Regions from separate parts of the Streptomyces sp. NPDC005775 genome, predicted to be linked through region 1. Evidence: riboswitches for the same ligand, from Rfam matches in the RefSeq annotation. Region 1 holds a riboswitch; each other region holds the start of a gene.

The links. A riboswitch is a leader RNA that binds a small molecule or an ion and turns the genes downstream of it on or off. The one in region 1 is predicted to bind cyclic di-AMP.
Positions count from the first base shown of each region.
Region 2: another riboswitch for cyclic di-AMP. It lies ahead of ACFYPA_RS21050 (transglycosylase SLT domain-containing protein); the one in region 1 lies ahead of ACFYPA_RS23780 (NlpC/P60 family protein).
Region 3: another riboswitch for cyclic di-AMP. It lies ahead of ACFYPA_RS02930 (peptidoglycan DD-metalloendopeptidase family protein); the one in region 1 lies ahead of ACFYPA_RS23780 (NlpC/P60 family protein).

Region 1 covers NZ_JBIAIU010000010.1:251,910-261,411, reverse strand. The annotation lists gene ACFYPA_RS23810 (PspC domain-containing protein) at 1-43, opposite strand, end outside; gene ACFYPA_RS23805 (PspC domain-containing protein) at 217-1,515, shown strand; gene ACFYPA_RS23800 (response regulator transcription factor) at 1,499-2,203, shown strand; gene ACFYPA_RS23795 (GNAT family N-acetyltransferase) at 2,205-2,978, opposite strand; gene ACFYPA_RS23790 (NlpC/P60 family protein) at 3,022-4,068, opposite strand; gene ACFYPA_RS23785 (hypothetical protein) at 4,424-4,777, shown strand; gene ACFYPA_RS23780 (NlpC/P60 family protein) at 4,852-6,033, opposite strand; cyclic di-AMP (ydaO/yuaA leader) riboswitch at 6,032-6,197, opposite strand; gene pcrA (DNA helicase PcrA) at 6,457-8,895, shown strand; gene ACFYPA_RS23770 (M23 family metallopeptidase) at 8,948-9,502, opposite strand, start outside.
Region 2 covers NZ_JBIAIU010000009.1:8,470-17,971, forward strand. The annotation lists gene ACFYPA_RS21020 (SpoIIE family protein phosphatase) at 1-15, opposite strand, end outside; gene ACFYPA_RS21025 (hypothetical protein) at 95-265, shown strand; gene ACFYPA_RS21030 (antitoxin) at 432-620, opposite strand; gene ACFYPA_RS21035 (GMC oxidoreductase) at 818-2,461, shown strand; gene ACFYPA_RS21040 (carboxymuconolactone decarboxylase family protein) at 2,557-3,036, opposite strand; gene ACFYPA_RS21045 (dihydrodipicolinate reductase) at 3,033-4,112, opposite strand; gene ACFYPA_RS21050 (transglycosylase SLT domain-containing protein) at 4,339-5,220, opposite strand; cyclic di-AMP (ydaO/yuaA leader) riboswitch at 5,226-5,411, opposite strand; gene ACFYPA_RS21055 (ABC transporter ATP-binding protein) at 5,708-6,541, opposite strand; gene ACFYPA_RS21060 (FecCD family ABC transporter permease) at 6,571-7,620, opposite strand; gene ACFYPA_RS21065 (iron ABC transporter permease) at 7,617-8,699, opposite strand; gene ACFYPA_RS21070 (iron-siderophore ABC transporter substrate-binding protein) at 8,862-9,502, shown strand, end outside.
Region 3 covers NZ_JBIAIU010000001.1:653,694-663,195, reverse strand. The annotation lists gene ACFYPA_RS02950 (aspartate aminotransferase family protein) at 1-1,300, shown strand, start outside; gene ACFYPA_RS02945 (XRE family transcriptional regulator) at 1,373-1,981, shown strand; gene ACFYPA_RS02940 (DUF6126 family protein) at 2,030-2,206, shown strand; gene ACFYPA_RS02935 (tyrosine-protein phosphatase) at 2,282-3,088, opposite strand; cyclic di-AMP (ydaO/yuaA leader) riboswitch at 3,600-3,754, shown strand; gene ACFYPA_RS02930 (peptidoglycan DD-metalloendopeptidase family protein) at 3,758-4,708, shown strand; gene ACFYPA_RS02925 (SGNH/GDSL hydrolase family protein) at 4,901-5,737, shown strand; gene ACFYPA_RS02920 (STM4011 family radical SAM protein) at 5,752-6,630, opposite strand; gene ACFYPA_RS02915 (STM4012 family radical SAM protein) at 6,638-8,002, opposite strand; gene ACFYPA_RS02910 (STM4013/SEN3800 family hydrolase) at 7,999-8,814, opposite strand; gene ACFYPA_RS02905 (STM4014 family protein) at 8,852-9,502, opposite strand, start outside.

The sequences.
Region 1 (9,502 bases):
GGGGCGGTACGACGCCGGGCGGCGCATCCTGGGGAACGGTCATGGCTCCATGGTGACGGGCGCCGGTCCCTTCCGGCACCCGCCCCGACCCTGGCCGGTCCCTGATATTGGCCCGGCCGACCCTGAGGGGCACGGGCGGTCCGCCGCGCGGTCTCAGGGTCGATGTGGGGGCCGACCCTGATGCCACCACCCGCACGGACGTGTGACGATCGGGGCATGCCAGCCGCCACGCCCCGAGCCGCAAGCTCCCTCGCCCCCGACCCGGAGGAGCCGCCCCAGCGCAAGCTGTACCGCAGCGCCGACGGACGGCTGCTCGGCGGCGTCGCACGCGGGCTGGCCGGACACCTCGGGCTGCCGGTCGCCTGGGTGCGCTTCGTCTTCCTCGGACTGTTCTTCGCGGACGGTCTCGGCGCGCTCCTGTACGCCGTGTTCTGGATCATCGTCCCGCTCGGCGTCGGGGGAGTGGACGGCCCGCGCTCCCTCTTCGAGACCGCCCCCGACGGCAGCCGCAGACTCCGCAAGCCCGACAAGGGCCAGGTCTTCGCCCTCATCGCCCTGCTGTTCGGCGCCCTGATCTTCGTCGGCAACGTCGACATGGGCAGCAAGGCCGACCGCTACATCTGGCCCACCCTGCTCATCGGCGCCGGCTCCGTCCTGGTGTGGCGCCAGGCCGACAACGCCCGCCGCGCCCGCTGGATGGAGGTCGGCAGCCGCCGCCGGGTCCTGCACCTGGCCCGGGGCCTGGCCGGGGTCGCCCTGGTGGGCCTGGGCCTCGCCGGCTTCATGGTCGTACGCGGCTCCGCCGCCCAGCTCGGCAACGTCATGACCGCCGCCATCGCCGTGCTCACCGGCATCGCCCTGCTGGCCGGACCCTGGCTGGTCCGCATGACCCAGGACCTCTCCGAGGAACGCCTGATGCGCATCAGGGCCCAGGAGCGCGCCGAGGTCGCCGCCCACGTCCACGACTCGGTGCTGCACACCCTCACCCTGATCCAGCGCAACGCCGAGGACGCGGGCGAGGTCCGCAGACTGGCCCGCGCCCAGGAACGCGAACTGCGCAACTGGCTCTACAACCCCGAAGGCACCGGCAAGGACGAGGGCGACGAGCCCGGCACCCTCGCCGAAGCCGTCAAACGCGCCGCGGCCGAGGTCGAGGACAAGCACGGCGTCCCGCTGGAGGTCGTCGTCGTCGGCGACTGCCCACTCGACGAGAAGCTGACCGCACAGATGCAGGCCGCACGCGAGGCAATGGTCAACGCCGCCAAGTACGGTGGCGAGGGCGGCGCCGTCCAGGTCTACGCGGAGGTCGAGGGCCGCACGGTCTTCGTCTCGGTACGCGACCGGGGCCCGGGATTCGACCTGGAATCCGTACCGGGGGACAGAATGGGCGTACGAGAATCAATCATCGGCCGGATGCAGCGCAACGGCGGTACCGCACGGCTGCGTTCGGTGCCCGGCGGGGGCACGGAAGTCGAGCTGGAGATGGAGAGGACGAGCGATGAACGGGACCACTGAGGCGACCGGGGGCCACGAGGGCCCGGAGCGCCGGGTACGAGTCGTGCTCGTCGACGACCACCGGATGTTCCGCACCGGAGTACAGGCCGAGATCGGCCGCACCGAGGAGACCGGTGTCGAGGTCGTCGGCGAGGCCGCCGACGTCGACCAGGCGGTCACCGTCATCACGGCGACCCGCCCCGAGGTCGTCCTCCTCGACGTCCACCTCCCGGGCGGCGGCGGCGTCGAGGTGCTGCGCCGCTGCTCCCCCTTCATGGGCGCGGTCGAGAACCCGGTGCGCTTCCTGGCGCTGTCCGTCTCGGACGCCGCCGAGGACGTCATCGGCGTCATCCGCGGCGGCGCCCGCGGCTACGTCACCAAGACCATCACCGGCGCCGACCTGGTCGACTCGGTCTTCCGCGTCCAGGACGGCGACGCGGTGTTCTCGCCCCGGCTGGCCGGTTTCGTCCTCGACGCCTTCGCCTCGACGGACGCGCCCCCGGTCGACGAGGACCTCGACCGGCTGACCCAGCGCGAGCGCGAGGTGCTGCGGCTGATCGCCCGGGGCTACGCGTACAAGGAGATCGCCAAGCAGCTGTTCATCTCGGTGAAGACGGTCGAGTCGCACGTCTCGGCGGTGCTGCGCAAGCTCCAGCTCTCCAACCGGCACGAGCTGACGCGGTGGGCGACGGCCCGCCGGCTGGTCTGAGTCAGACGCGTTCGCTCTCCGGGTCGAGCGAGATGTTCAGTTTCTCGCCGACCCGGAGGTAGCCGATGGACGCGTAGATCCGCTCTACCTCGGCGTCGCCCGGCTCCAGCCACACCACCCGGCAGCCCCGCGCGAACGCGGTCTCCGTCAGGTGGACGGAGAGGGCGGCCCCGATGCCGCGACGGCGGAACTCCGCGCCCACAGCGAGACCCGCGAGCTCACTGAGCCCGTCGACCGGGACGGAACAGCCGCCCGCGCCCGCCGGGACGCCGTCGACGGTGGCGAGGGCCGCGACCCCGCCGTCCGCCGCGGCGGTGCGCAGCCACTGGACCGTTCCCGCCTCGGGTTCGCCCGTGCCGCCGTAACCCAGGTGCTGGACGAGGGCCGCGGCGTCGAACTCCGCGTCCGTGGCGGGCTCGGCCATCACCAGACCGTCCACCGGCTTCGGCGGCAGCAGACCGCCCGGGGCGCAGGCCAGGAGCGGGGCACGGTTCTCCACCGTGAACCCGGCGGCCAGCAGCGCGGGTTCGACAGCGGGCGCCCAGGTGGGCAGGAACTCCAGGCGCGGCATCCGGTCCAGCTCGCGGAAGGCCGCGACCAGCGCGTCGAGTTCGGCCGGTGTCGGCTCGGCGCCCTGGTCGGGGATCGCGTAGTTGGCGTACTTCAGGGACCAGTTCGGGTTGTGGCGAATCGCGAAGGGCCCCACCCGGACGTGGTCCGGGGAGCGGAGCGTGAGCGTACGGGCGTGGGTCTGGACGTCGACGTCCAAGGGCATGTGCGCGTGTCCTTCAAGCCGTTCGGGTGCGGAGGCCGGGATCCTATGCCACCCGGGTCGCTCCCGCGAAAGGCATTTGGTCGATCGGCGCGACGCGGACCGGGGCTCCCGGGCGCGGGGCGTGGATCATCTGGCCGTTGCCGATGTACAGGCCGACATGGCTGATGCCCGAGTAGAAGAACACCAGGTCCCCGGGCGCGAGTTCGGATCGCGGGACGCGCCGGCCCGCTTCGATCTGCGTGTACGTGGTCCGGGGGAGCGAGACACCCGCGGAGCGGTAGGCGGCCTGGGTGAGGCCGGAGCAGTCGAACGAGGAGGGGCCGGTGGCGCCCCAGACGTACGGCTTTCCCAGGGCGGTGTACGCGAAGGCGACCGCTTCGGCGGCGCGGGCGTTGGGCGCCTGGGCCGTGCCGCGCGGGGCACTGCGGTCGGCGTGTGCGCCGTCGCGGCCGCCCTCGGAGGCGTCGAAGGCGGCGCGGTCGGCGGGGGAGAGGCGGGCCAGCAGTTCCCGGGCCTCGGAGAGCTTGGTGCGGACCGTGGCCTTGTGCTTCTTCAGGGCGGCCCGGCGGGTGGCGAGCTCGGTCAGCCGGCCGGCGGCCTCGGCGCGGACCTGGGCCACGTCCGCGACCTGGCGCCGCACGGTGCGCACCTCGGTGGCGCGCCGCTCGCCGGCCCGCTCCACGTACGAGGCGCGCCGGAGGTACTGGTCGGGGTCCGAGGAGAGCGCCAGCTGCACGGCGGGGTCGAGGCCGCCGGAGCGGTACTGCGCGGCGGCGTACGAACCCAGCGCCTCGCGCGCGGTGTTGAGCCGCTCGGTCCTGCGGGCGGCCTCGTCGCGCAGGGCGTCCACGGACTTCTCGGTGGCGGCGGCCTTCACCTTGGCGCCGTTGTACTGCTCGGTGGCCACCTCCGCCTCCCGGTACAGCCGGTCCACCTCGGCTTTCACCTGGGCGGGGGTCGGCGCCGGATCGGCGTGCGCGGATCCCGGCAACGCGGCGGCGGTTGCGGCCCCGGCGAGGGCGAGCGTCGCCGCGGTGCGGGCAGCAGAGCCGGTGTACGGGCGCTGCTTGGGTTTCCGGTGCGCTGCCACGAGGGCGGGCGTCCTTCCTGTCGACGGCCCGCCGGGGTCTACCGACGGGCCCGCCCGGCCCGGCGGCGGGCCGTCAACAGGGGGGACGGCCCACCGCCGGATCCTCGGCGGGGTGACCGGGAACGCCGCCCGGGTACGGATCGGCGCTGTGCCGGTCACCTGCCAGGGACGCTAAACCCGGGACACGGGGAAGAGTTGTAATGACGCTTATTGCGCGAATTTGGCGTTGCGTTGCTGCGGGGCGATCGGAAAAATTGCATCAGAGTCAGGCAATTGGTGCATCTCGCGGTCAAGTGGTTGCTAAGGCCCACCTGGGTGCGGAGTGCTGATATGGCCGCGGCTAGGCTGCGGAGCCATGCGTGTACTCATCGATGTCTTCGTCGCCCTGCACATCATCGGCATCGCCTCCCTGCTGGGCGGTTTCCTCACCCAGATGAAGGCGATGAGGGCGGGCACGGCACGCTTCGTCCCGGCCATGCTGCACGGCGCGCTGACCATGCTGGTCACCGGAATCGCGCTCGTCGGACTCGACCAGGCCGACGACCACCCCGTGAACAACGTCAAGATCGGCATCAAGCTGCTGATCCTGGTCGTGATCCTCGGGCTCGTCTACGTCAAGCGCGACGAGGAGAAGGTCGACAAGGGCCTCTTCGCCGCCGTCGGCGGACTGACGATCGTCAACATCTTCATCGCCACGCTCTGGACCTGAGCCGTCGCCGACGCCGCTGCCCGGACCCGCGAGGGCCCGGGCAGCGGCGTTTCCAGGACGTGGGCCGAGAGGCCTCAGCCCGGTCGCACACTCCCGTAGATCGGCATGTAGTAGATCGACTCCTCGCGCACGTTCGCCCCCGGCTTCGGTGCGTGGATCATCATGCCGTCGCCCTTGTAGATGCCGACGTGGCTGATGTCGTCGTAGAAGAAGACCAGGTCCCCGGGCTGCAGATCCGCCGTGGCGATCCGGGTGCCGACGTTCACCTGGTCCCAGGTGGTCCGCGGAATGTCGACGCCGGCCGCCTTCCAGGCAGCCTGGGTGAGTCCCGAGCAGTCGTACGAGGACGGGCCGGTCGCCCCCCAGACGTACGGCTTGCCGACCTGCGCCCTGGCGAACGCCATGACCTTCTCGGCCTTGGTCGAGGCGGAGGCGTCCGTACCCGAGCCGGTCCCCGTACCGCTGCCGGTCCCGCTCCCGGTGCCCGTCCCCGTACCGCTGCCGGACTCCTTGGCGGCCTCCTCGGCCTCGCGGTCCGCCTCGGCCTTCGCGGCGGCCTGCTTCTTCGCCAGCTCCGCCGCCTTGCGCTTGGCCTCCGCCTCCTTCTTGCGCTCCAGATCGGCCAGGCGCGCCTTCTCCTCGGCGGTCAGCTTCGACAGCAGGCCGCGGGCCTCGGACAGCTTCGTCTGGACGTTCTGCTTGCTGGTGCGCAGCGTCGCCTGCGACTCGGTGAGCGTCTCCAGGCTCACGACGGCCTCGGCCCGCTGCTCGGACGCCTTCGCCTGCTGCGTACGGAAGTCCGAGACGGCCCGCGTCTGGCGCTCGGTCATCCGGTCCATGAGGTGCGTCTGGTCGAAGAACGACTGCGGGTCGTCGGCCAGGAAGAAGGTGGCGGTCGGGGCGAGGGCGCCGCCGCGGTACTGGGCGGCCGCGTACGTGCCGAGCGTCCTGCGCGCCTCGTTCAGCTTCTCGGTGCGTCGGGCGACGTCGTCCAGCAGCGTGTCCACCGTGGAGCGCTGCTTGGCCGTCGCCTCCTTCGCCTGGTTGTACTGCTGGGTCGCGGTGCCCGCCTGCCGGTAGAGGTCGTCGACCTTCTTCTGCACGTCCTCGATGCTGGGCCTGGGTGCCGGGGCGGCCAGTGCGCTCTGCGTGGACAGCAGGGTCACCGACGCCAGCGCGGCCGTCGTGAGCCCGACGGCGGGGCCGGTGCTGCGCACCAGGGTGCGCGGTTTGCGATGCGACGCCAAGGCCGGCATCTCCTTCCGTGGACCGCCTACCGGGTTAGCTGTCGGGTTCGGGCGGAACGGAAGGCTGCCCTACGGTCCTGGTGGGGGATACGGACCGATTCACCCCGGTGATGCGTGTGGGTCTCCGGTTCCCGGCTCCCGTACGGGGAGCCCGGATTCGGCGTGGACGCCCGCTCGGCGTGGATCGCCTCTGGGGTTACGGGCCGCCCGAACGAGCACGCTAGCCAACTCATGGTGCCGCTGTGAAGGTTGATGTTCGATATGCCCGATACATTTTCGTTACCTCGGCGGATTGAGGCCCTGCGGGGCAGGTGGGGCCCCGGGTCGCTGCACGCAGTGCGGTCCGGCGCTCGCTCTGCGTGCCTGCCCGGGGGTGCGTGCTTCGTCACTCGGCCCCGGAGTGTCAGTGCGGCCGCCTAGACTCGGACAGCGATGAGCAGCCTCTTTGACGACAGTTTCCTGGCCGGCCTCCAGCACACGGAGGAAGGGCCCCCGCCGCCCCCCGAGGACTCCGCACCCGAAGCGGTGCCGGAGGGCCTCTTCGCGGGCGTTTTCGAGGGGCCCCCGCCGCCCCGCGAGGCGTACTACCGCGACGGGGCCCACCGCCCCGTCATCGACGCGGCCGCGCTGCTCGACGGGCTGAACACCGAGCAGCGCGCAGCCGTCGTGCACGCCGGGTCCCCGCTGCTCATCGTCGCCGGTGCCGGTTCGGGCAAGACCCGCGTGCTGACCCACCGCATCGCCCACCTGCTGGCCGAGCGCGGGGTGCACCCGGGCCAGATCCTGGCGATCACCTTCACCAACAAGGCCGCCGGCGAGATGAAGGAGCGCGTCGAGCAGCTCGTCGGACCGCGGGCCAACGCCATGTGGGTCATGACCTTCCACAGCGCGTGCGTACGCATCCTGCGCCGCGAGTCGAAGCGGCTCGGCTTCACCTCCTCGTTCTCGATCTACGACGCCGCCGACTCCAAGCGCCTCATGGCCCTGGTCTGCCGCGATCTCGACCTCGACCCGAAGCGCTTCCCGCCGAAGTCGTTCACGGCGAAGGTGTCGAACCTGAAGAACGAGCTGATCGACGAGGAGACCTTCGCCGGACAGGCCACGGACGGTTTCGAGAAGACGCTCGCCCAGGCCTACGCGCTGTACCAGTCCCGGCTGCGCGAGGCCAACGCGCTGGACTTCGACGACATCATCATGACGACGGTGCACCTGCTCCAGGCGTTCCCCGACGTCGCCGAGCACTACCGCCGCCGCTTCCGCCACGTCCTCGTCGACGAGTACCAGGACACCAACCACGCCCAGTACACGCTCGTACGGGAACTGGTCGGCCCGGCCGGCCCCGAGGACACCCCCGCAGAGCTGTGCGTCGTGGGTGACGCGGACCAGTCGATCTACGCCTTCCGCGGCGCGACCATTCGCAACATCCTCCAGTTCGAGGAGGACTACCCGAACGCGACCACGATCATGCTGGAGCAGAACTACCGCTCCACGCAGACGATCCTGTCCGCGGCCAACGCGGTCATCGAGCGCAACGAGAGCCGCCGCCCGAAGAACCTCTGGACCAACGCCGGCGCCGGTACCCGCATCACCGGTTACGTCGCGGACACCGAGCACGACGAGGCGCAGTTCGTCGCCGACGAGATCGACCGGCTGACCGACGCGGGCGACGCCAAGGCCGGCGACGTGGCGATCTTCTACCGGACGAACGCGCAGTCCCGCGTCTTCGAGGAGATCTTCATCCGCGTGGGCCTGCCCTACAAGGTGGTCGGCGGCGTGCGCTTCTACGAGCGCAAGGAGGTCAGGGACGTCCTGGCCTACCTCCGTGTCCTGTCGAACCCCGAGGACACTGTCCCGCTGCGGCGCATCCTGAACGTGCCCAAGCGCGGCATCGGCGACCGCGCCGAGGCGATGATCGACGCCCTGTCGATGCGCGAGAAGATCTCCTTCCCGCAGGCACTGCGCCGTGTCGACGAGGCGTACGGCATGGCGGCCCGCTCGTCGAACGCGGTGAAGCGGTTCAACACGCTGATGGAGGAACTCCGCACGGTAGTGGAGTCCGGCGCGGGACCGGCGGTCGTGGTGGAGGCCGTCATGGAGCGGACCGGCTATCTCGCCGAGCTCCAGGCGTCCACCGACCCGCAGGACGAGACCCGGATCGAGAACCTTCAGGAACTCGCCTCCGTCGCCCTCGAATTCGAGCAGGAGCGGGCGGAGGACGAGGGGGCGGGCACGCTCGCCGAGTTCCTGGAGAAGGTCGCGCTCGTCGCCGACGCCGACCAGATCCCCGACGAGGACGAGGACGGCTCCGGTGTCGTCACGCTGATGACGCTGCACACCGCCAAGGGCCTCGAATTCCCGGTGGTCTTCCTGACCGGCATGGAGGACGGCGTCTTCCCGCACATGCGGGCGCTCGGACAGACCAAGGAGCTGGAGGAGGAGCGGCGGCTCGCCTACGTCGGCATCACCCGCGCCCGCGAGCGGCTCTACCTCACCCGGGCGGCGATGCGCAGTGCCTGGGGACAGCCCTCGTACAACCCGCCGTCGCGGTTCCTCGAGGAGATCCCGGACCAGCACCTGGAGTGGAAGCGCAAGGGCCCGATGGCGGCACCGGCGGGACCGACGTCCGGCATCACCTCGTCGCTCTCCGCCTCCCGCTCACGCTCGGGCCCCTCGGGATTCGCGACCCGGCGGACCTCGGACAAGCCGACGATCACGCTGGTGGCCGGCGACCGGGTCACCCACGACCAGTTCGGTCTGGGCACGGTGACGGCGGTCGAGGGCCTCGGCGACCAGGCGAAGGCCACGGTCGACTTCGGCGACGAGCGCCCGAAGAAGCTGCTGCTGCGGTACGCGCCGGTCGAGAAGCTGTAGCGCCGGGCCGGCCCTGGGGTGGGCGGCCACGGCCGGCCCACCCGGGCAGCGGTCAGTTCGGGTTGACGTTGTGGCTGCGGAGCCAGGGCAGCGGGTCGATGGCCGCGCCGCCACCGGGCCGCACCTCGAAGTGCAGGTGGGGGCCGGTCGAGTTGCCGGAGTCGCCGGAGTGCGCGATGACGTCACCGGCCTTGACCGAGCCCGAGCGGATCCGGGTGCTGCTGAGGTGGCAGTACCAGGTCTCGGTGCCGTCGGCCGCGGTGACGATGGCCATGTTCCCGTAGGCGGTGTTGAACTGCGTACGGACGGTGCCGTCGGTCGCCGCCATCACCGGGGTGCCGTAGTCGACGGGGAAGTCGATGCCCGTGTGCACGGACATCCAGTTGACGCCCGCCTGACCGAAGTACGCGCTGAGCCGGTGGTCCTTGACCGGCATGACGAACTTGGGGCGCAGGGCCTCCTTGCGGGCGGCCTCGTCCGCGCGCCTCTTCTTCTCGGCGGCCTGCCGCGCCTTCAGGTCGATGCGCTCCTGGGTACGGCTGGCGCGATCGGCGAAGTTCTCGGCGTCGGCGCTGAGGTTGGCCAGCTGGGTGTCCAGCTTGTTGTT
Region 2 (9,502 bases), on a different contig from region 1:
GAGCGTTCGACGCATCCGACCGAAATGCACCCTTCGTGCTTGTGTGCAACTCTGAAGGCGGCCCATCGTCCGACGTCCGCGAGGAGGCACGATCATGGGCAAGAAGCAGAGCCGGCACAACCGCGGCGCCCGCTCCGGAGGCCATGAGCAGTCCACGGCCACGGAGTCCAAGGAGCAGACGAGCGCGGCGTCCGCACCCGATGCGGTGAAGGCGATCTCCGAGCAGGTGTCCCACAAGCGCGAGCGGAAGTTCGGTCACAACTGAGCTTCCGGCTACCCGGGCGCCACCGCACGACGACATGACGCGGGAGCGGCGGCCACCGTGAACAGGGTGGCCGCCGCTCCCGCGTCATGCGGCATCCCGGCGCCTCCACGGCGCGGCGCAGGGCCCGCACCCGAACGGGCGGAGGCCCTGCGGAGGGTGCGGCGCCCTACCGTTCGCCGGTGGGCGGACGGCGGTCACCGAACTGGTCACTGAGCTTCTGCTGGGCGGAATCGACCTGGCCGCTGTACTTGTCGCCCGTCCTCTTGTCGACGACGTCGCCACCCTTCTCGACTCCCTTGCGGGCCTGGTCGGGATGCCCCTTGATCAGGTCCTTGATCTTGTCGAGCATGCTCATGACTTTCCTCCTCATGGAACGCTGACCATCCCAGCATCCATGCGATACCCCGGCGCCGCACCCCGGGACGAGGGCGGCCCCGCTACCGACGACGAACGGCCGGGGGCTCGGGGAAATTACCCAGAGGTATGTAGTGACTTCTCACGCGAGCGCCAGTAGAACTCGTTCCCATTCGATCAGAGAGTGAGGAACGTCACATGACGGATTCGAGCTTACCCCACAAGGGATCGAGCGGTGTCTCGCGTCGCGGATTCATGGCGAGAACAGGTTTCATTCTGGGAGCCTCAGCCCTCGCCGGTCGCGCCACGGCCGCTCAGGCCCGGACCTCCGCGGCGGCCGCCGTGATCGGCAGTGGGGACCATGTCCCCGTCCTGGTGATCGGCACCGGCTACGGAGGCTCGGTCGCCGCCCTGCGCCTCGCCCGCGCGGGTGTCCACGTCCATCTCGTCGAGATGGGGATGGCCTGGGACACTCCCGGGGCGGACGGCAAGATCTTCGCGAACACGACCAAGCCCGACGGCCGTTCGTACTGGCTCCGCACGAAGAGCAAGCAGCCCCTCAGCAACTTCCTCGGCTTCCCCATCGACCGGGCGATCCCCCGCTACACCGGCATCCTGGACGCCGAGGACTTCAGCGGCATCACGGTGTACCAGGGGCGCGGCGTCGGCGGCGGATCCCTGGTCAATGGCGGTATGGCGGTCACGCCCAGGCGTGAGAACTTCGGTGCCGTCCTCCCGTCGGTGGACGCGGACGAGATGTACCGCACCTACTACCCGCGCGCCAACGCCGGCCTCGGGGTCGGCACGGTCGACCCGGCGTGGTTCGACAGCGTGGACTGCTATCAGTACGCCCGCGTCGGTCGCAAGCACGCCCAGCGCTCCGGCTTCCCGTTCGTCTTCGTGCCCGACGTGTACGACTGGGACTACATGGAGAAGGAGGCGGCCGGCACCGTACCCAAGTCGGCATTGGCCGGTGAGATCCTCTACGGCAACAACTACGGCAAGAAGTCGCTGCAGAAGACCTACCTCGCCCAGGCCGCGGCGACGGGCAACATCACCGTCTCGGCGTTGCACCAGGTGACGTCCGTCGCCCCCGCGCCGGGCGGCGGCTATACGGTCGCCATCGACGAACTCCGCACCGACGGGAGCGTCGTGGCCGCCAAGACCGTCACCGCGGACAAGGTGTTCTTCGCCGCGGGCAGCGTCGGCACCAGCAAGCTGCTGACCCGGCTGAAGGCCACGGGCGCGCTGCCCGGTCTGAGCGACGAGGTCGGCAGGGGCTGGGGCGACAACGGCAACGTCATGTGCGGCCGCGCCAACCACCTGTGGGACCCGACCGGCGCGGTCCAGTCGAGCATCCCGTGCGGGGGCATCGACAACTGGGACGCCGGGGGTGCTTTCGCCGAAGTCGCACCACTGCCGACCGGGATCGAGACCTTCGCCTCGTTCTACCTGTCGATCACGAAGAACCCGCACCGCGCACGGTTCTCCTGGAACGCCGCCACGGGCAAGGTCGACCTGGACTGGCAGACGGCCTGGAAGCAGCCCTCCATCGACATGGCGAAAACGATCTTCGACAAGATCAACGCCAAGGAGGGGACGATCTACCGGACCGACCTGTTCGGTGTCCACAAGATCTGGGGGGACCACCTCACCTACCACCCGCTCGGCGGCGCGGTCCTCGACAGGGCCACCGACAACTACGGCCGTCTTCACGGCTATACGGGCCTGTACGTCATCGACGGCTCGCTGATCCCCGGCAACACCAGCGTCAATCCGTTCGTCACCATCACGGCCCTCGCCGAACGGAACATCGAGAAGATCATCGCCACCGACCTGTGACGGCGCTGGCCGAAGGAGCGAACCTTCCAGTAGGAGGCGGCGGGCAGGCCTCCTACTGGACGCGCGCAGCGACCGGGCCCCGTCGGGCGGCGCGTTCAGTGCCCCGGCAGCACGCACACGGCGTCGAGTCCCAGCACGTGGTTGAGCCGGCCGAACGCCAGCCAGGAGCCGATGCTCATGCTCAGCTCGACGATCTCGTGCTGGCTGTAGTGCGCGGTCATCCGGGCCCAGAACGCGTCGTCCAGGCCGTGGTGGTCCAGGGCGTACCGCTCGGCGTACTCGGCCGCCAGCCGGGTCCGGTCGTCGAAGGCGCCGGTGGTGCGCCAGTCGCTCACCGCCGCGGCGAACTCCTCCTCGACCTTGTGACCGTCGCGTTCGGTGCGCCAGTCCAGGCAGAAGAGACAGCCGTTGATCTGCGCGATGCGCAGCCTGGCCGCCTCGAACTCGCGGAGCCCGAGCGTCGTGTGCTCGTACACCGACAGCGAGAAGCCGGCGGCGGCCATGCCGATGCCGGGGACCATGTCGCCCCATACGTAGCCGATCGGCTCCTGGCCCTCGGGGATGTCGATGATCATGACTGCTTCCTTCCGAGTCGGCCGGCTGCGGGGCGCAGGGGGACGTCGAGCGCGTCGTAGAGTCCGGGTTCCGCCTCCACCAGCCAGTCGATGGCGTTCACCAGCCGGCCGACCGCGGTGGCGTTGCCGCCCGCCGAGCGGTTCTCGCCCTCGTCGGTGGCCTCGACGGTGACCTCGATGCGTGGGCGCCCCTCGATGATCACCCGGTGGGCACCGGCGCCGTCGGGCGGCGACGGCCAGTCCGGGGCACACAACGGATGGATACGGGTGATGTGCTCGATGACGATGCGGGGCTCGCCCTCGACGATGCCCTGGACCTCGAAGCGGACCGCGCCCTGGGTGCCGGCCTCGAACGCGCCCATCGTCCTGGTGGTGACGGTCGTCTCGAGCGCCCGGCGGGACATGGTCTCGCGGATGTCGTCCAGCTCCACGCCCAGGGCCCGGGCCATCAGGCGTATCTGCCCACCCCACACCATGGTCGGGACGGAGGCCGCGAGCATGAGGGGTTCGTACTCCATGGGGTGCCCCATGCCGATGAGGTGGCGGACCGAATCGGGCTGGTCGTACGTGGAGTAGTCGAAGATCTCCTGGCAGCGGATCGCGTCGATCGTGGTGCCGAGTCCGCTGATGAGCAGGGGCAGGACGTCGTTGCCCCAGCCGGGGTCGACGCCGGAGACGAAGAGCGAGCCGCCGCCACCGGTGACGGCGGCGAGCACCGGTTCGCGCAGCTCGGCCGGGGCGCTCCGCTGGTCGTAGAGCGCGTACAGGGCGGGGGTGACGACGACGGCGCCCCCTGCCACGGCCCTGGTGATGTCGGCCAGGGCCTCATCGGGGCGGATGTCGCCGGAGGCCGCGTACACGACGGCGCGCGGGGCGGTGGCGAGCACCGCGTCGACGTCGTCGGTCGCGGTGACGCCCAGATCGCGGTCCAGCCCGGCGAGGGCGCCCGCGTCGCGGCCCACTTTCGCGGGGTCGTGGACGAGTACGTGCGCGAGTTTCAGGGCCGGATGGGCCTCGACCGCGCGGATGGCCGCGCGGCCGACATTGCCGGTACCCCAGACCACCGTGGAAATCATGCGGCGGAGGGTAGCGCGCGGGATGAAAGGTTCATAGTGCCATCGCGCACCGGGTTGGGAGTGGGCCGGCGATGACCTCGCGTCCGCAGTACGCGGGTCCGGGACCGGGAGGAGCCGGCCCGTGCGGGGCAGGGCCCGCGTGGCATGACAACAGGGGTGGAAGGGAGCGGGTCAGCTCCCTTCCACCCCTGTTCACGGCTCCCCGCGCGGCGGGACCGCGGTGGGGTCAGTACGCCCCGAAGACGTTGTCGATCGAGCCGTACGTGGCGGCGGCGTAGTTGCACGCGGCGGTGATGTTGGCGACGGGGTCCAGGATGTCCAGCGAGGTGCCGGGCACGTGGAAGGCGTCGAACGTGGGCTGGATGACCTGGAGGAGCCCCATGGACGGGGTGCCCGCGACGGCGTTCGAGTCCCAGTTGTTGACGATCTGCGGGTTGCCCGAGGACTCGCGCAGGATGTTGCGGTGGATGCTGTCGTAGCTGCCGGGGATGCCGTGCTCGGCCATGACGGCGAGCGACTCCTTGATCCAGCCGTCGAGGTCGTCGGTGTACGCCGTCGCGGTCTGCGCGGGGGCGGTCGAGGCGGTCTCCTCCGCGACGGGCGTCACGGTCGTCCGCTGGGAGCGGTCGGCGCGGTCGGTGCTCTCGGCCCGGTCTGCCGACGGCTGCGAGGCGCTGCCGGACGTGTTCTCCGCCTTGAATTCGCTCTTGGTCGCGGCCTTGGGGGCGGCGGCCGTGGACTTGGCGCCGATGGTCAGCTTCAGGCCCGGGTGAATCAGGTCGGGGTTGCCGCCGACCACGTTCCGGTTGTCCTTGTACAGCTGCTCCCAGCCGCCACTGAGGGAATGCCCCCGGGCGATCTTGGAAAGCGAATCGCCGGAGACCACGGAATAGGTGGTGGACTCGGCCTTCTGTGCGGCAATTTCCTTGCCGGCCACGGAAGTCGGCGCTGCGGTCTTTTCCGCGACGACCGACTTGACCGGGGCGGCGGAAGCCGATCCGGCAGTCAGCAGGGGGAGCGCGAGAACGGCTCCGCCCGCGCTCACGGCGATGAAACCGCGCGTCAGGGTGCTGGACTTGAAACGACGGTGGTGACCCTTGATGGGCATGGCGCTTTTCCTCTCCGCCGCCTGCGAGGTGAGCTGTCGGGTTCGGACTGGAGATGTCCGGTCGCACATGGCGACTTCACCCCTAGCCGCTCCGGATTTCCGGACCGGCGGCAAACCTGGGTCCCCCGCTCCTGCCGTACGTGAGTGGTGTCGGGTTACCGGACGGCGGCAGGATTCGGCGTTCCATCCGGATTGACGGTGACCGTAAGCGAGAAAGGCAGAGCGAAACAAGCCCGGAATTCGTGATCACAATTGACGCGCAAGATCAATCAAAGGAAATGTGCGACACCGGTCACATCGGCGCGGGCCGACTTTCTTGGGACATCTGGGAACCGGCCCTTCCGGTTCCGCGTCCGGGCCGGGAAACGTGACGCTGGCCACTGTGTCCGAAAGGGGCGTTTTGACGGTTTCAAGGACGCGTGACCCGAAGGAGCGCAGCCCTCGTCCTGCGCTTGTAATTAATGCGACAAATTACTCTATTTGGACATTACGAAACGGCTGAAGGCTGCGTGGTGACGGCGGCACGGCTGCGCGCCACCACGACCGGAGAACCGTCGCCCGGGGCGGACAGGATGTCCGCGTCGAGCGCGTACAGCTCCTTCACCAGGGCCTCGTCGACCGTCTCGCGAGGGGCGCCGCGGGCGATGACGCGGCCGGCCTTCATGGCGACGAGCAGGTCGGCGTACCGGGCGGCGGCGGCGAGGTCGTGCTGGACCATGACGACGGTGCGGCCGGTGGCCGCGACCTCGCGCACGAGCTCCAGGACCTCGACGGCATGCCCGAGGTCGAGGGCGCTGGTCGGTTCGTCCAGCAGGACGACCGGGGTCTGCTGGGCCAGCACCATCGCGAGCCAGCAGCGCTGGCGCTGACCGCCGGACAACCGGTCGAGGCGCTCCCCCGCCAGTGCGGTGGTGCCGGTGGCGGCGAGCGCCTCGCGTACCGCCTGCTCGTCCTCGCGCGACCACTGGCGCAGCAGCCCCTGGTGCGGGCTGCGGCCGTAGCGCACCAGACCGGCGACGGTGACCGCCTCGGGGGCGCGCGGCGACTGGGGCAGCAGGGCGACATGGTGGGCGGCCCTGCGCCGGCCGGTCTCCCAGATGTCCGTGCCGCCGATCAGGACCGTGCCGGACTCGGGGCGGTGGAGCCGGGCGACGGTCCGCAGCAGGGTCGACTTCCCGCAGCCGTTGGGGCCGACGATCGCGACCACCTGCCCGGCGGGGACGGTGAGGTCGACGTTCTCGACGACGGGACGGCCGGGGTATCCGGCGTGCAGGCCACGGACTTCGAGGCCCGCCTTCGTACCGGTCGGGTTCTCGGTCATGTGCGGCTCGCTTTCTCGGTCATGACGGTTCACGCTTTTCCGGCGGCCAGGTCGGGCCGCAGCAGTACCCACAGGAGGAAGGGGCCGCCGAGGACGCTGGTGACGACCCCGACGGGCAGTTCGACCGGAGCGGCGACACGTCCGATCGCGTCGGCCGCGGCGATCAGCGCGGCTCCGGTCAGCGCCGAGCCGGTGACCGGGACGCGGGTGGGACCGGTCAGCCGCTGGGCGAGGATCGGGGCAGCGAGCGCCACGAAGGCGATGGGGCCGCCGACCCCGACGGCCGTACCGGCCAGCAGCACGGCCAGGCCCAGCGCGACGGTACGCACCCGCCGCAGGTCGACTCCGAGGGAGCTCGCCACCTCGTCGCCGAAGCGCAGCAGTTGAAGGCGGTGGCCGGCCGCCAGTGAGAGCGGGACGAGGAACAGCAGGGCCACGGCCAGTGGCATGCCGGCGTCCCAGTCGCGGCCGTTGAGGCTGCCGACGGCCCAGAGGAACACGCCGCCTGCCGTGTTGTCGTTCTCGCGCGACATGATGAGGTCGCTCACGGCGCCGATGAAGGTGGAGACGCCGATCCCGGCCACCAGCAGTCGGTAGCCCGCGCTGCCCGCTCCCCCGGCGCACAGGACGACCACGACAGCCGCGCCCACGGCACCGATCGGACCGAGCCACCAGTTGCCGACCATGCCGGTGGCGGAGCCCGCGGCGGCGGCGACGACGGCAGCGGTGGCGCCCTCGTTGACACCGACCAGGTCCGGCGTGGCGAGCCGGTTGCCCGCCAGGGTCTGGGTGAGACAGCCCGCGATGCCGAGGGCGGCGCCGACCAGCAGGCCGGTGAAGACGCGGGGCAGCCGGAAGTCCCGCACGATCATGACGGTGCCGGCATCGCCGGTTCCGAGCAGTCCCGAGAGGGTCTGCGACAGGCTCATGCCGGTCGAACTCGCCATGACTCCCAAAGTGATGAGGACGGCGAGCAGCGGGAGCAGCAGTGCGGCGGCGAGCGCGCTGCGCCGCGGGAGGAGCCAGGACAGCGTTCCGGTGCGGAGCACGACGCTGTCGGGCGGGGTCACGTCCGTCATGCCGGGACTCCCGCCGTGGACAGCCGGGAGGAGCGGGCGATCCACACCAGCAGGGGGCCGCCGACGAAGGCGAGCAGCACGCTGACCGGGGTCTCCCAGGGCCGGATGACGATCCGAGCGAGGACGTCCGCGATGATCATGATGTCGGCCGCGATCAGGGCGGACAGGACCAGTTGTGCGGCCATCCGGGCTCCGGCCAGCGCCCGGGCGGCGTAGGGCGCGAACAGTCCGAGGAAGGCGATGGGCCCGGCCACGGCGACGGCGCAGCCTGCGAGCAGCGAGACGGCCCCCGCCACGACGAGCCGGATCCGGCCCGGGTGGTGGCCCAGGGAGCGGGCTCCGTCGTCCCCGAGTCCGAGCGCCGCGAGCGGGCGGGCGCAGCCGAGGGCGGTGAGCAGACCCACCGCGATCAGGGGCAGGAGGGGCAGCAGGTCGGAGATCTCGATACCGGCGAGCGAGCCGATCGTCCAGTAGCGGTAGGTGTCGAAGGTCGACTGAGTACCCAGCAGGACGTACGAGGTGAGCCCGTGGAAGGTCGCGCCCAGCGCCGATCCGGCCAGAACCAGCCGCAGCGGGGATCCGCCGCCGCGTCCGGACGCGGCGAACAGGAGGACCGCCGCGCTCGCGACCATGCCTCCCGCCAGGGCCCAGACCAGCAGCGAGGCGGGTGAGTCCGCACCGAAGAAGGTGAGCCCCAGCACCACGGCGAAGGCGGCTCCCGAGTTGACGCCGAGCAGCCCCGTCTCGGCGAGGGGGTTGCGGGTGGCGGCCTGCAGGAGACACCCGGCCGTCCCCAGGCACGCTCCGACCAGGACCGCGGCGAGCGTGCGCGGCAGGCGTACGTCCACGACGGCCAGGCGCAGTTGCGCGTCCGCGCGGGCGGCCGGGTCGCCGACGAGGTAGTCCCAGGCTCCGCCCGCCGAACTGGACCCGGTGCCGATGAGCAGGGACAGCAGGACGAGGGCCGGCAGCAGGAGCACGAGACCGGTGGCCGCCCACACAGCGGCGCGTCCCTCCCGTGGCGGGATTTCGGCGGGGCGGGCTCCGGTGACGGGGCGTCCCCCTTGCACGATCGACATATGGTTAGCCTAACCTAAGTACACCGGACGGTCGGCGACGGGTCCCAGGGCTCCGCCCTGCCCTGAAACGGCGTCAATCGCCGTGCCCCGTCCCCCGTCGGCGCGGCGGAACACCCGCCCGGACCGTCCTCATCACTCGAACGCAAACGGAGATTCCAGGCCATGGCGCCGAATTCGACCTTCTCTTCCCGTGGCCTCGTCCGCCCGTCGGTGACCGCCTCGCTCCTAGGCCTCTGCGCCCTGGCGATGACCGCCTGCGGATCCTCCGGGGCATCGGACACATCCGACAGCACGGCCGCCTCCACGTCCTCGAAGACGGCCCAGCTGACAGATGCGACCGGGACGTCGGTGAAGGTCCCCTCGACGCCGCAGCGTGTGGTGGTCCTCAGCGAGATGGACCTGGACGCGGCCCTCGCGCTGGGCGTGAAGCCGGTGGGCCTGACCGCCGGCCGCGGCCAGAAGGGCGCCCCCGGCTACCTCGCCGACCGGGCGAAGGGCATCCCCGTGGTGGGCGCGGTCACCGGCCCCGACATCGAGAAGGTCGTCCAGGCGAAGCCGGATGTCATCCTCGCCGGTCAGCTCGCCGACGAACAGGTCCTGCAGCAACTGCGCAAGGTCGCGCCCACGGTCGTCACGATCGACGGCACCAAGGACTGGAAGAAGGCGCTCTCCCTCACCGGCAAGGCACTCGGCCGCGAGAACGAGGCCAAGTCGTTCCTCACCGACTACGACACCCGGGCCGCCGCCCTCAGGAAGGACCTTGGCGCGCAGGCGGGCAAGAGCGTGTCCGTCGCCCGCTACTC
Region 3 (9,502 bases), on a different contig from region 1:
ACTCCCGCGCATGCTGCACACCATCGGCTTCGACAAGGTCTACGAGCGGGCCGAGGGCGCGCACTTCTGGGACGCGGAGGGCAACGACTACCTCGACATGCTCGCCGGTTTCGGGGTGATGGGGCTGGGCCGGCACCACCCCGTCGTACGCAAGGCGCTGCACGACGTCCTGGACGCCTCGCTCGCCGACCTCACCCGGTTCGACTGCCAGCCCCTGCCGGGCCTGCTGGCCGAGAAGCTGCTTACGCACAGCCCGCACCTGGACCGGGTCTTCTTCGGCAACAGCGGCACGGAGGCGGTGGAGACCGCCCTCAAGTTCGCCCGGTACGCCACCGGGAAGCCCAGAATCCTGTACTGCGCGCACGCCTTCCACGGGCTGACCACCGGCTCGCTCTCGGTGAACGGGGAGTCCGGCTTCCGGGACGGCTTCGCCCCGCTGCTGCCCGACACCGCCATCGCGCTCGGTGACCTCGACGCCCTGCGCCGTGAGCTGAAGCGCGGCGACGTGGCGGGGCTCGTCGTCGAACCGATCCAGGGCAAGGGAGTGCACGCCTCGCCGCCCGGTTTCCTGCGGGAGGCCCAGGAGCTGCTGCACAAGCACAAGGCCCTGCTCATCGCGGACGAGGTGCAGACCGGCCTGGGCCGGACCGGGGACTTCTACGCGTACCAGCACGAGGAAGGCGTGGAACCCGATCTGGTCTGCGTCGCCAAGGCGCTCTCCGGCGGCTATGTGCCGGTCGGGGCGACCCTCGGCAAGGACTGGATCTTCAAACGGGTCTACTCCTCGATGGACCGGGTTCTCGTCCACTCCGCGAGCTTCGGCTCCAACGCCCAGGCGATGGCTGCCGGACTCGCGGTCCTCGCGGTGATGGAGGACGAGGAGACGGTGGCCCACGCGCGCCGGACCGGCGACCTGCTCCGGGAGCGGCTGGCCGCGCTCGTCGGGGAGTACGAACTGCTGCACGAGGTGCGGGGGCGCGGGCTGATGATCGGCATCGAGTTCGGCCGGCCGAGTTCGCTGAAGCTGCGCAGCCGCTGGACCATGCTGCAGGCGGCCCGCAAGGGGCTCTTCGCGCAGATGGTGGTCGTACCGTTGCTCCAGAAGCACCGGATCCTGACCCAGGTCTCCGGCGACCACCTCGAAGTGATCAAGCTGATTCCGCCACTGGTGATCGACGAGGCGGACGTGGACCGCTTTGTCACCGCGTTCACGGCCGTGATGGACGACGCGCACAGCGGCGGCGGACTGATGTGGGACTTCGGCCGGACCCTGGTGAAGCAGGCCGTCGCCAACCGCTGACCGTCCCGGGAGCAGATTTGCCTCGGAGGCAATAAATTTGCCTCCGAGGAAAGTTCCTGGCCCAATGAGGGTATGAATCCTCCAGAAGGAGGGGTGGCCGACGAGCTGCCCGGGGTCGCGCCACGCCTGCGCGATCTGCGCCGCAGCCGTGGTCTCACCCTGGAGACCGCCGCCCAGCGGGCCGGGCTCTCGCCCGCCCACCTGTCCCGGCTCGAGACGGGACGGCGCCAGCCCTCACTGCCGATGCTGCTCGGACTCGCCAGGATCTACGGTACGACGGTCTCCGAGCTGCTCGGCGAGATCCCCCCGGAACGTGACGCGATCGTCCGCGGCCGCCGGTTCGAGGGTGCCGAGGCCGACGGCTGGATGTACCAGCAGGCCGGCGGTCCGGGGCGGGCGATGCAGGCCCTGCGCGTCCGGGTGCCGCACGGCGCCCAGGGCGACCTGGTGCGCGTCCACCCCGGCGAGGAGTGGCTGTACGTCCTGGCGGGGCACCTCAGGGTGACTCTCGGGGAGACGGTCCACGACCTCGCTCCCGGTGACAGCGCGCACTTCGACTCGCTCACCCCGCACCGGCTCGCGGCCCTGGACCGTGACGGTGCCGAGCTGCTCTTCGTCCACACCCTGCTGCAGAGCCCCGCCGCCGAGCTGTGCCTCGGCAGCGGGATCCACCGTCGCTGAAGCTCCGTCCCCGCCACCGGCCCCGCCGGTCGCCAGAGAGGACCTGTCATGACCGATTCCGAGGACTACGACCCGTTCGGCCCGGGCCGGCCCAAGAACTACGACCCGCAGGAGAAGAAGATGCCCCGCGGGCTCGTCATCAGGCTCTTCGCCTACCTGGTGGCCGGGCACATCATCGCGGGCTTCCTCTATCTGCTGTTCGCCGTCGGGATGCACAACCAGTAGCCGGCGGGTGATGGTCGAGGACGCCTCCCGCGCGATCAGGCCCGGGGGCGGCCCGATCCAGCCAGACGAAAGGCCCTAGTCGAGCAGGCGCTCGCGCAGCCGCTCCCGTGTCTCCGGGGTGATCCTGAGGCCCTCGGAGAGGTAGCGGTCGGTCGTGCCCCAGGTCTCGTCGATGGTGGTGAAGGCGGCCGCCAGGTAGTCGGGGTGGGCGCCGAAGAGCGGATTGAGCAGTTCCATCACCTCGGGCGACATTCCGGCGGCGGAGGTGTCGCTGCGGCGGATCCTGTAGCGGCGGTGCGCGTCGTTCGACTTGAGGTAGTCGGCCTCGATGGCCTCGCGCTCGACGCCGACGGCGAGCAGGGACACCGCGATCGAGAGACCCGCGCGGTCCTTTCCCGCGGCGCAGTGCATCAGCGCCGGCATGCTGTCCTCGGCCAGAGCGTGCAGGACCCGGCTGTGCTCGGCCGTGCGGTCCAGGATGGTCCGGCGATAGGAAGCGATCATGCGGCGGGACCCCTTGCCGTCGGCCAGGATCGACCGCAGCTCGTCCATGTCGCCGTCGCGCACCATCCGCCAGAACTCGGCACCGTCCGCCGGGTCACTGAGTGGGATGCTCACATTGCGCACGCCCGGCAGCTCCACGTCCAGGCCGTCCAGCTTGTGGTCGGCCACGTTGCGGAAGTCGAAGACGGTGTGCAGGCCGAGACCGGTGAGGAACGCGGCGTCCTCGGCGGTGGCGTGCGCCAGGTGGCCACTGCGGTAGAGCCGCCCGTACCGCACGCGGCGCCCGTCCGAGGTGGGCAGGCCGCCCACATCACGGAAATTGCGGACACCTGCCAGCTGGGGCTCCGTCGGCGGGGTCTGCGGCAGCTGCTGCGTCACGGTCACTCCTGGAGGCTCTGCCGGGGGCGCGTGTCGCCCGCGGGTCCACTCTCGTGACGATACGACATTGATTCCTCGGGCAACCATCTTGGTCATGCCCGTACTTCGGGTCCGCACTTCGGGCCCGCGCGCATGCCCGCCCTTCGGGCCCGTCCGACAGGTCGGCGCGCCGGAAGCGTGAGCCGGCCGTCCCGGATGTCTCGTCGCGATGGGGCGATGGGCATGACATGTCCGTATTGGGGCCTTTGGCTGAACATGCCCCGGTTGTGCGGGAGATGATCGACCGCTCGTGAGCGGGATCATATCCGTGACGGTGTGTGGCGGCGGGGCGTGGGGGTATTCCGTGCACGGTGCGGAAAGCCAAGATCAGTAATCCACGGAGTGTGACCGGAATTCCTCGCCGATTTTCCGAAGCGGAATCCCGCACGGAACCCGTGGCTTGTTTCCGCCGTCCCGGCTCGCTTACGTTCGCTGCAATCCGGACGGACCGCCTAATCCTGCCGCCGCCCGGAATTCGCACTCACTCACCGCGTGGCAGGAGCGGGGGAACCAGGTAAGCCGCCGACCGGGAATCCGGCCGGCTCGGGGTGAAGTCGCGCCAGTCGCGACCGGACATCTCCAGTCCGAACCCGACAGCTCACCTCGCAGGCGCCGGAGAGGGAAACCTTCATGCCCATATCGGGTAAGCACCGCCGTCCCAAGTCCAGCACCATCGCCCGTGGCGTCGTCGTCGCGAGTGCCGGTGGAGCCGTCATCGCGCTGCCGCTGCTCGGCGCCACCGGTGCCAACGCCGCGGAGCAGGCCGCTCCCGCCACCTCGCAGTCGGCCGCCGCCACGCACGCCACCCCGGCCAAGCCGGTGGCGCAGAAGCAGGCCGGTTCCAAGACGTACTCCGTGGTCTCCGGCGACTACCTGTCGAAGATCGCTGCCGAGCACAAGCTCAAGGGCGGCTGGGAGAAGCTGTACCAGGACAACCGCAAGGTCGTCGGCGACGACCCGAGCCTGATCTTCCCGGGCATGAAGCTGACCCTCGGCGGCAAGGCCTGGGGCCACGCCTCGACCACCTCCACGGGCTCCACCACCCCGTCGAAGGCCCCGTCCAAGGCCCCGGCCACGACCGGGACGAAGGCGTCCACGACGTCGGACTCGTCGTCGTCCTCCTCCGACGCCTCGTCGTCCGAGGAGACCTCGGCGCCGGCCGCCCAGAGCAGCGACTCCGGTTACGTCCACCCGGTCCCGGGCAACCACACCACCGCCTACCGCGCCTCCGGTTCCAACTGGTCCAGCGGCAGCCACACCGGCATCGACTTCCCCGTGTCCACCGGCACGAGCGTGAAGGCGATCACCTCCGGCACCGTCGTCACCGCCGGCTGGGGCGGCGCGTACGGCAACGAGGTCGTCATCAAGCACGCCGACGGCCACTACTCGCAGTACGGCCACATGTCCTCGCTCTCCGTCTCGGCCGGCCAGACCGTGACCGCGGGCCAGCAGGTCGGCCTGTCCGGCTCCACCGGCAACGCCACCGGCCCGCACCTCCACTTCGAGGTCCGCACGGGTCCGGCGTACGGCTCGGACATCGACCCCATCGCCTACCTGGCGTCGCACGGGATCAACGTCTGATCCGGGCAGCAGGGGCAACACCGGTCCGGTGAACCGGACCTGAGCAATGCATAGAGGGACGGTGCGCGGCGGCGCACCGTCCCTCTGCTTATTCCCCCTTTACCAAAAACTGACTGGGTGGTCTATCTCACCACCCGTCAACCCCGTATTACGGTCGCGTAGGTCACATTCGGCGGTGCAGGATATGCCCTTGTGGCAGACGATTCGAACAACATCCATCAGGGCGTCAACAACCAACGGGGCGCCATCGGGTCGTACGCGGCGATCGGCGACAGTTTCACCGAGGGAGTCGGTGACCCCGGTCCGGACGGAACCTTCGTCGGCTGGGCGGACCGGTTCGCGGTACTCCTCGCGGACCAGCTCCCGGACCTCGGCGCGGCGACAGGCACCGCTCACGGGAACTTCCGGTACGCCAATCTCGCCGTACGAGGACGCCTCCTCGACCAGATCGTCGAGGAGCAGGTACCGCGCGCCAAGGAACTCGCCCCGGACCTGGTGAGCTTCTGCGCCGGCGGCAACGACATCATCCGGCCGGGCTCCGATCCCGACGCCGTGGCCGAGCGCTTCGAGCGCGCCGTGGCCGATCTGACCCGGTCGGTGGGCACCGTCATGGTCACCACCGGCTTCGACACCCGCAACGTTCCCGTGCTGCGGCATCTGCGCGGCAAGATCGCCACCTACACGGCCCATGTGCGGTCCATCGCCGACCGCTACGACTGCCCGGTCCTCGACCTGTGGTCCCTGCGCTCGGTCCAGGACCGGCGGGCCTGGGACAACGACCGGCTGCACCTCTCGCCCGAGGGGCACACCAGGGTCGCGCTGCGCGCCGCCCAGGTCCTCGGCCTCGGCGTGCCCGCGGACCCGGACCAGGAGTGGCCGCCGCAGGTGCAGCGCGGAACCCTCGAAGTGCGGCGCGACGACATCCACTGGGCGCGCGAGTACCTCGTTCCGTGGATCGGCCGGCGGCTGCGCGGCGAGTCCTCGGGCGACCACGTGGGGGCCAAGCGGCCCGACCTGCTGCCGCTCTGACGGATTCGCTGTCCTCAGCCGCGCCGGGCGGCCGAGGGCAGCGGCAGCACCGGTATGCGCTCCAGCACCCCGCCGGCGAAGACGTCGTACAGCGGCAGCGTCTCCAGGTGCACATAGCCGATGTGGCAGTCGCAGACGGCGAGCGGGCAGGCGCGGGGCCCCAGCGCCGCGCGGTAGCTGCCGTCGTAGAGGTTGCCGAGCTCGGCGCGGACGAAGTGGCAGCGGCGTACCGTTCCGTCACCGTCCACGGAGATGACCGACTCACCCGTCCGGCAGGGCAGGCCCGCCGAGCGGTGTGGGTGGCGGCTGTACGGGAACAGCGGGTCGATCTCCGTCCAGCGGCCGGCCTCCTCGTCCGTGTACGTGTGCCCTTCGGCGGCGTTGACCCACAGGTAGACCTCCTTCGGCAGGGCAGCCCGCAGCCGCCGCGCCTCGTCGAGATGACCGGCGAGCCCGACGACCCCCACGCTGTGGCGGATCCCCAGCGACACCAGCTCCCCGCACCGGCCGAGGAACCGCTCGTACGGTGTCTGGCCCGGATGGTACGTGCACCAGAGCGCGATCTTGTCGCGGTCCGCGGCGCCCGCCGAGGCCAGCCACCGCGTACGGCCGCTGAGGTTCGTCTGGATCGCCACCCGCCGGACGTGCGGCAGCCGGGCCAGCTCGACCACCGCCCGGCGGTACCAGGAGCGGACCAGCCCCTCGCCCCACGGGGTGAACAGCACCGAGATCCGGTCATCGGTCCGCGCCGCCGCCCACGCCGTGAAGCGCTCCAGCGCGGCACGGTCGGCCAGCAGCTGCTCCCGGCTGTCGCGCCGCTTGGCGAACGGACAGTACGGGCAGTCGTAGTCGCACGACGCGAGCGGCCCGCGGTAGAGGATCGTCAGGTCCATGCGGGGCTCACTTCAGCTCGTACGCGGCCATCGCGGCCCGTACGGCGGGGGAGAAGAGGTCGGGACCCAGGGCGTCCGAGTGGGCGAGCCCCTCGGGCGACAGACGCAGCAGGCCGGCGGCCGTCACGTCCCGGTCGAGCCAGCCCCGGTCGTCGAACCGGGCGAGCTCCTCGGGGAAGTCCTCGCCCGGGTCCGTGCCGAAGCGCTCGCGGTACTCGGACACACGCAGCCCCTCGGCCTGCAGGACGGACTGAAGGAGGTGGCGGCGGCGCGACTCGTCGCCGTCGGTGAACCGGCCCACCTCGGCGTGCGAGAAGTCCTCGGTGGCCGTGTAGCCGTCGATGATCGCGCGCACCTCGCGCATCTCCACCGCGTAGTCGAAGGAGTAGTGCAACCGCGAGGTGTACGAGCGGGCGCCGCAGCCCAGGCCGATCATGCCGTCCGTCTGACAGGCGTGGTCGTCCGGGCCCTCGGGGCGCGGGGCGTCGGCGCGGCGGAACATCCGCATCGATACCTGCTCGTAGCCGTGGGCGAGGAGATGATTGCGGCCGGCCCGGTACAGCCGCAGCCGCTGCTCGTCCCAGGCCGCGTCCACCGCGGCCTCGTCAGCGGCCCCGAGCCTGCCCAGACCGGTCAGCGGACGGACGTAGAGCGGGTAGAGGTACAGCTCCTCCGGCCGCCACTGGAGCGCCGCGTCCAGCGAGGTGCGCCAGCTCCGCTCGGTCTGGCCGTCGATGCCGTAGATCAGGTCGATGTTGAGGACCGGGATGCGGCTGTCCCTGATCGTCCCGAGCGCCGCCTCGACGTCGGCACGCCGCTGCGGACGGACCGCCGCCCGGGCCTCGGCCTCGACGAAGCTCTGCACACCGATGCTGATCCTGGTCGTCCCCCGGTCGGCGAGGACGGCCAGCCGGTCGGCGGTCGCGGTCGACGGCGAGGTCTCGACGGACAGCGGTACGGACCGCAGCTCGGCGCCCATGCGCTTCTCCGCGATGTCGCACAGTCGCTCCAGCTCGCCCGCGGTCAGGAACGTGGGCGTCCCCCCGCCGAACGCCGCCGCGGCGAACCGGACCGGTTCGGCGTCGCCCAGCGCGTCCCGCACGGCGGTCGCCTGCCGGTCCAGCGCGTCGAGATAGCGGGTGGTGAGCTCGTCGGGGGCGCCGATCCGCGTGAAGAGATTGCAGAACCCGCAACGGACCTCGCAGAAGGGTATGTGGAGGTAGAGGGAGAGCGCGTCCCTGTTCTCACCCGCCCACAGATCACGCAGCGCGGGCCGACCGCCGGGGTGTTCGGCGAGCCTGCCGTACGCCGTCTTGTGCGGATAGGCGTAGACGTAGCTCCGGTACGGGCGGATGGTGTGCCGACTGGTCATCGTGCGGAGGCCCCCGGTTGCAGGAAGAAATGCGCGTAAGGAACGGTCCAGACGGACTCGTGGCCGAGCCGGTGACCGGTGTAGCCGTCGTCCCCGTACGCCGTGCCGTGATCGGAGCAGACGATGGCGAACGCGCGGCGGCGGCTGCTCACGGCAGCGAAGAGGCGGCCGATGTGGGCGTCCACGTACTCCAGCGCGGCCGCATGGGTCGCCCGGCTGTCGCCCGCCTCCCGGGTCGCGCCCGGCCGGTGGAACCAGTTCGGCTGGTGCAGCGCCGACACGTTGACGAAGAGGAACAGCCGCTGACCGGCCGGGAGCCCCCGGACGACCTGCTCGGCACGCTCCACCTGCGCCTCGAACGAGGTGGGCGAGGCGACACCGAACTCCGGCTCCCAGTGCGCCTCCTGGAACAGGCCGGGCAGCACCGAGCCCAGCGGGGCCTGCCGGTTGAAGAACCCCACCCCGCCGATGCACACCGTGCGGTATCCCACCTCGGCGAGGCCGGATACCAGGTCGGGCGCATCGAAGACGAAGGTGCGTTCCGCCGTGGTCTCACTGCCGGCGAACCGGGCGGCGAACAGCCGGGGGTGCGGTCCCGGGGAGGCGGGCGTCGGCAGGAAACCCGCGAAGATCGCCTGGTGAGAGGCGTAGGTGAAACTGCCGGGGGCATGCCGCCTCTCCCAGGCCCCGCCCGGCAGATGCCGCGCCAGATTCGGGATGCGCCCGGCGGCGGCGAGCTCCGCCGCGACGTCGTGACGCAGGGTGTCCAAGGTGACGAGGAGGAGATCGTGGCTGCCCACGACCTGGCTCATGTCCGGATCGATGGCGTCGGTGACGCCCGACGGTGATTCAGGGGGTTGTGCGGGCACAGTGGGTCCTTGCTCGGTTCAGTACGGCGGCGATCTGCGCCGCGTAGGTGTCCAGGCCTTCCGCGCCACTGCCCGGCAGACCGGTCAGTCTCGGCAGCAGATCGCCGAAGGCGTTGACCTCGCCGACGGCGAAGCGCCGCCAACCGGTGGCCGGCAGGAGGTCCACGCCCACGCACAGCGTGTCCGGGAAAGCGGCAGCCGCTCTCTCGCACACGGCCAGCGCGTCGCGCCAGCTGCCACCCGCCGCTTCGACGGCGGACCTCACCTCGTCGAGATCGCCGCGCGCACCGCCGAGGTGCAGATTGGTCATGGGGGACCGGCTGGTGCGCACGACGGCATGGGTCGCGCGGCCGTCGACCACCACGACCCGCAGATCCGCGACCCGTCCCCGCTGCGAGGCCTTGGGCAGCCAGCGTTCGATGTGCAGTCCGTCCGGCGCGAGCGCGTCGACGATCGACGCCACCTCCCGCTCCGTCGTCAGGCGGCGTACCCGCAGCGAGTTGTGGAGCCGTCCGGCAGGATCCCGCTCGACCGAGGTGGTCGCCCGGATCCGGCCGGGACCGGCCGTCTCCACGGCCATCACCCCGGAGGCGGAGGACCCGTGCGCGGGCTTCACGAACACCCGCGGCAT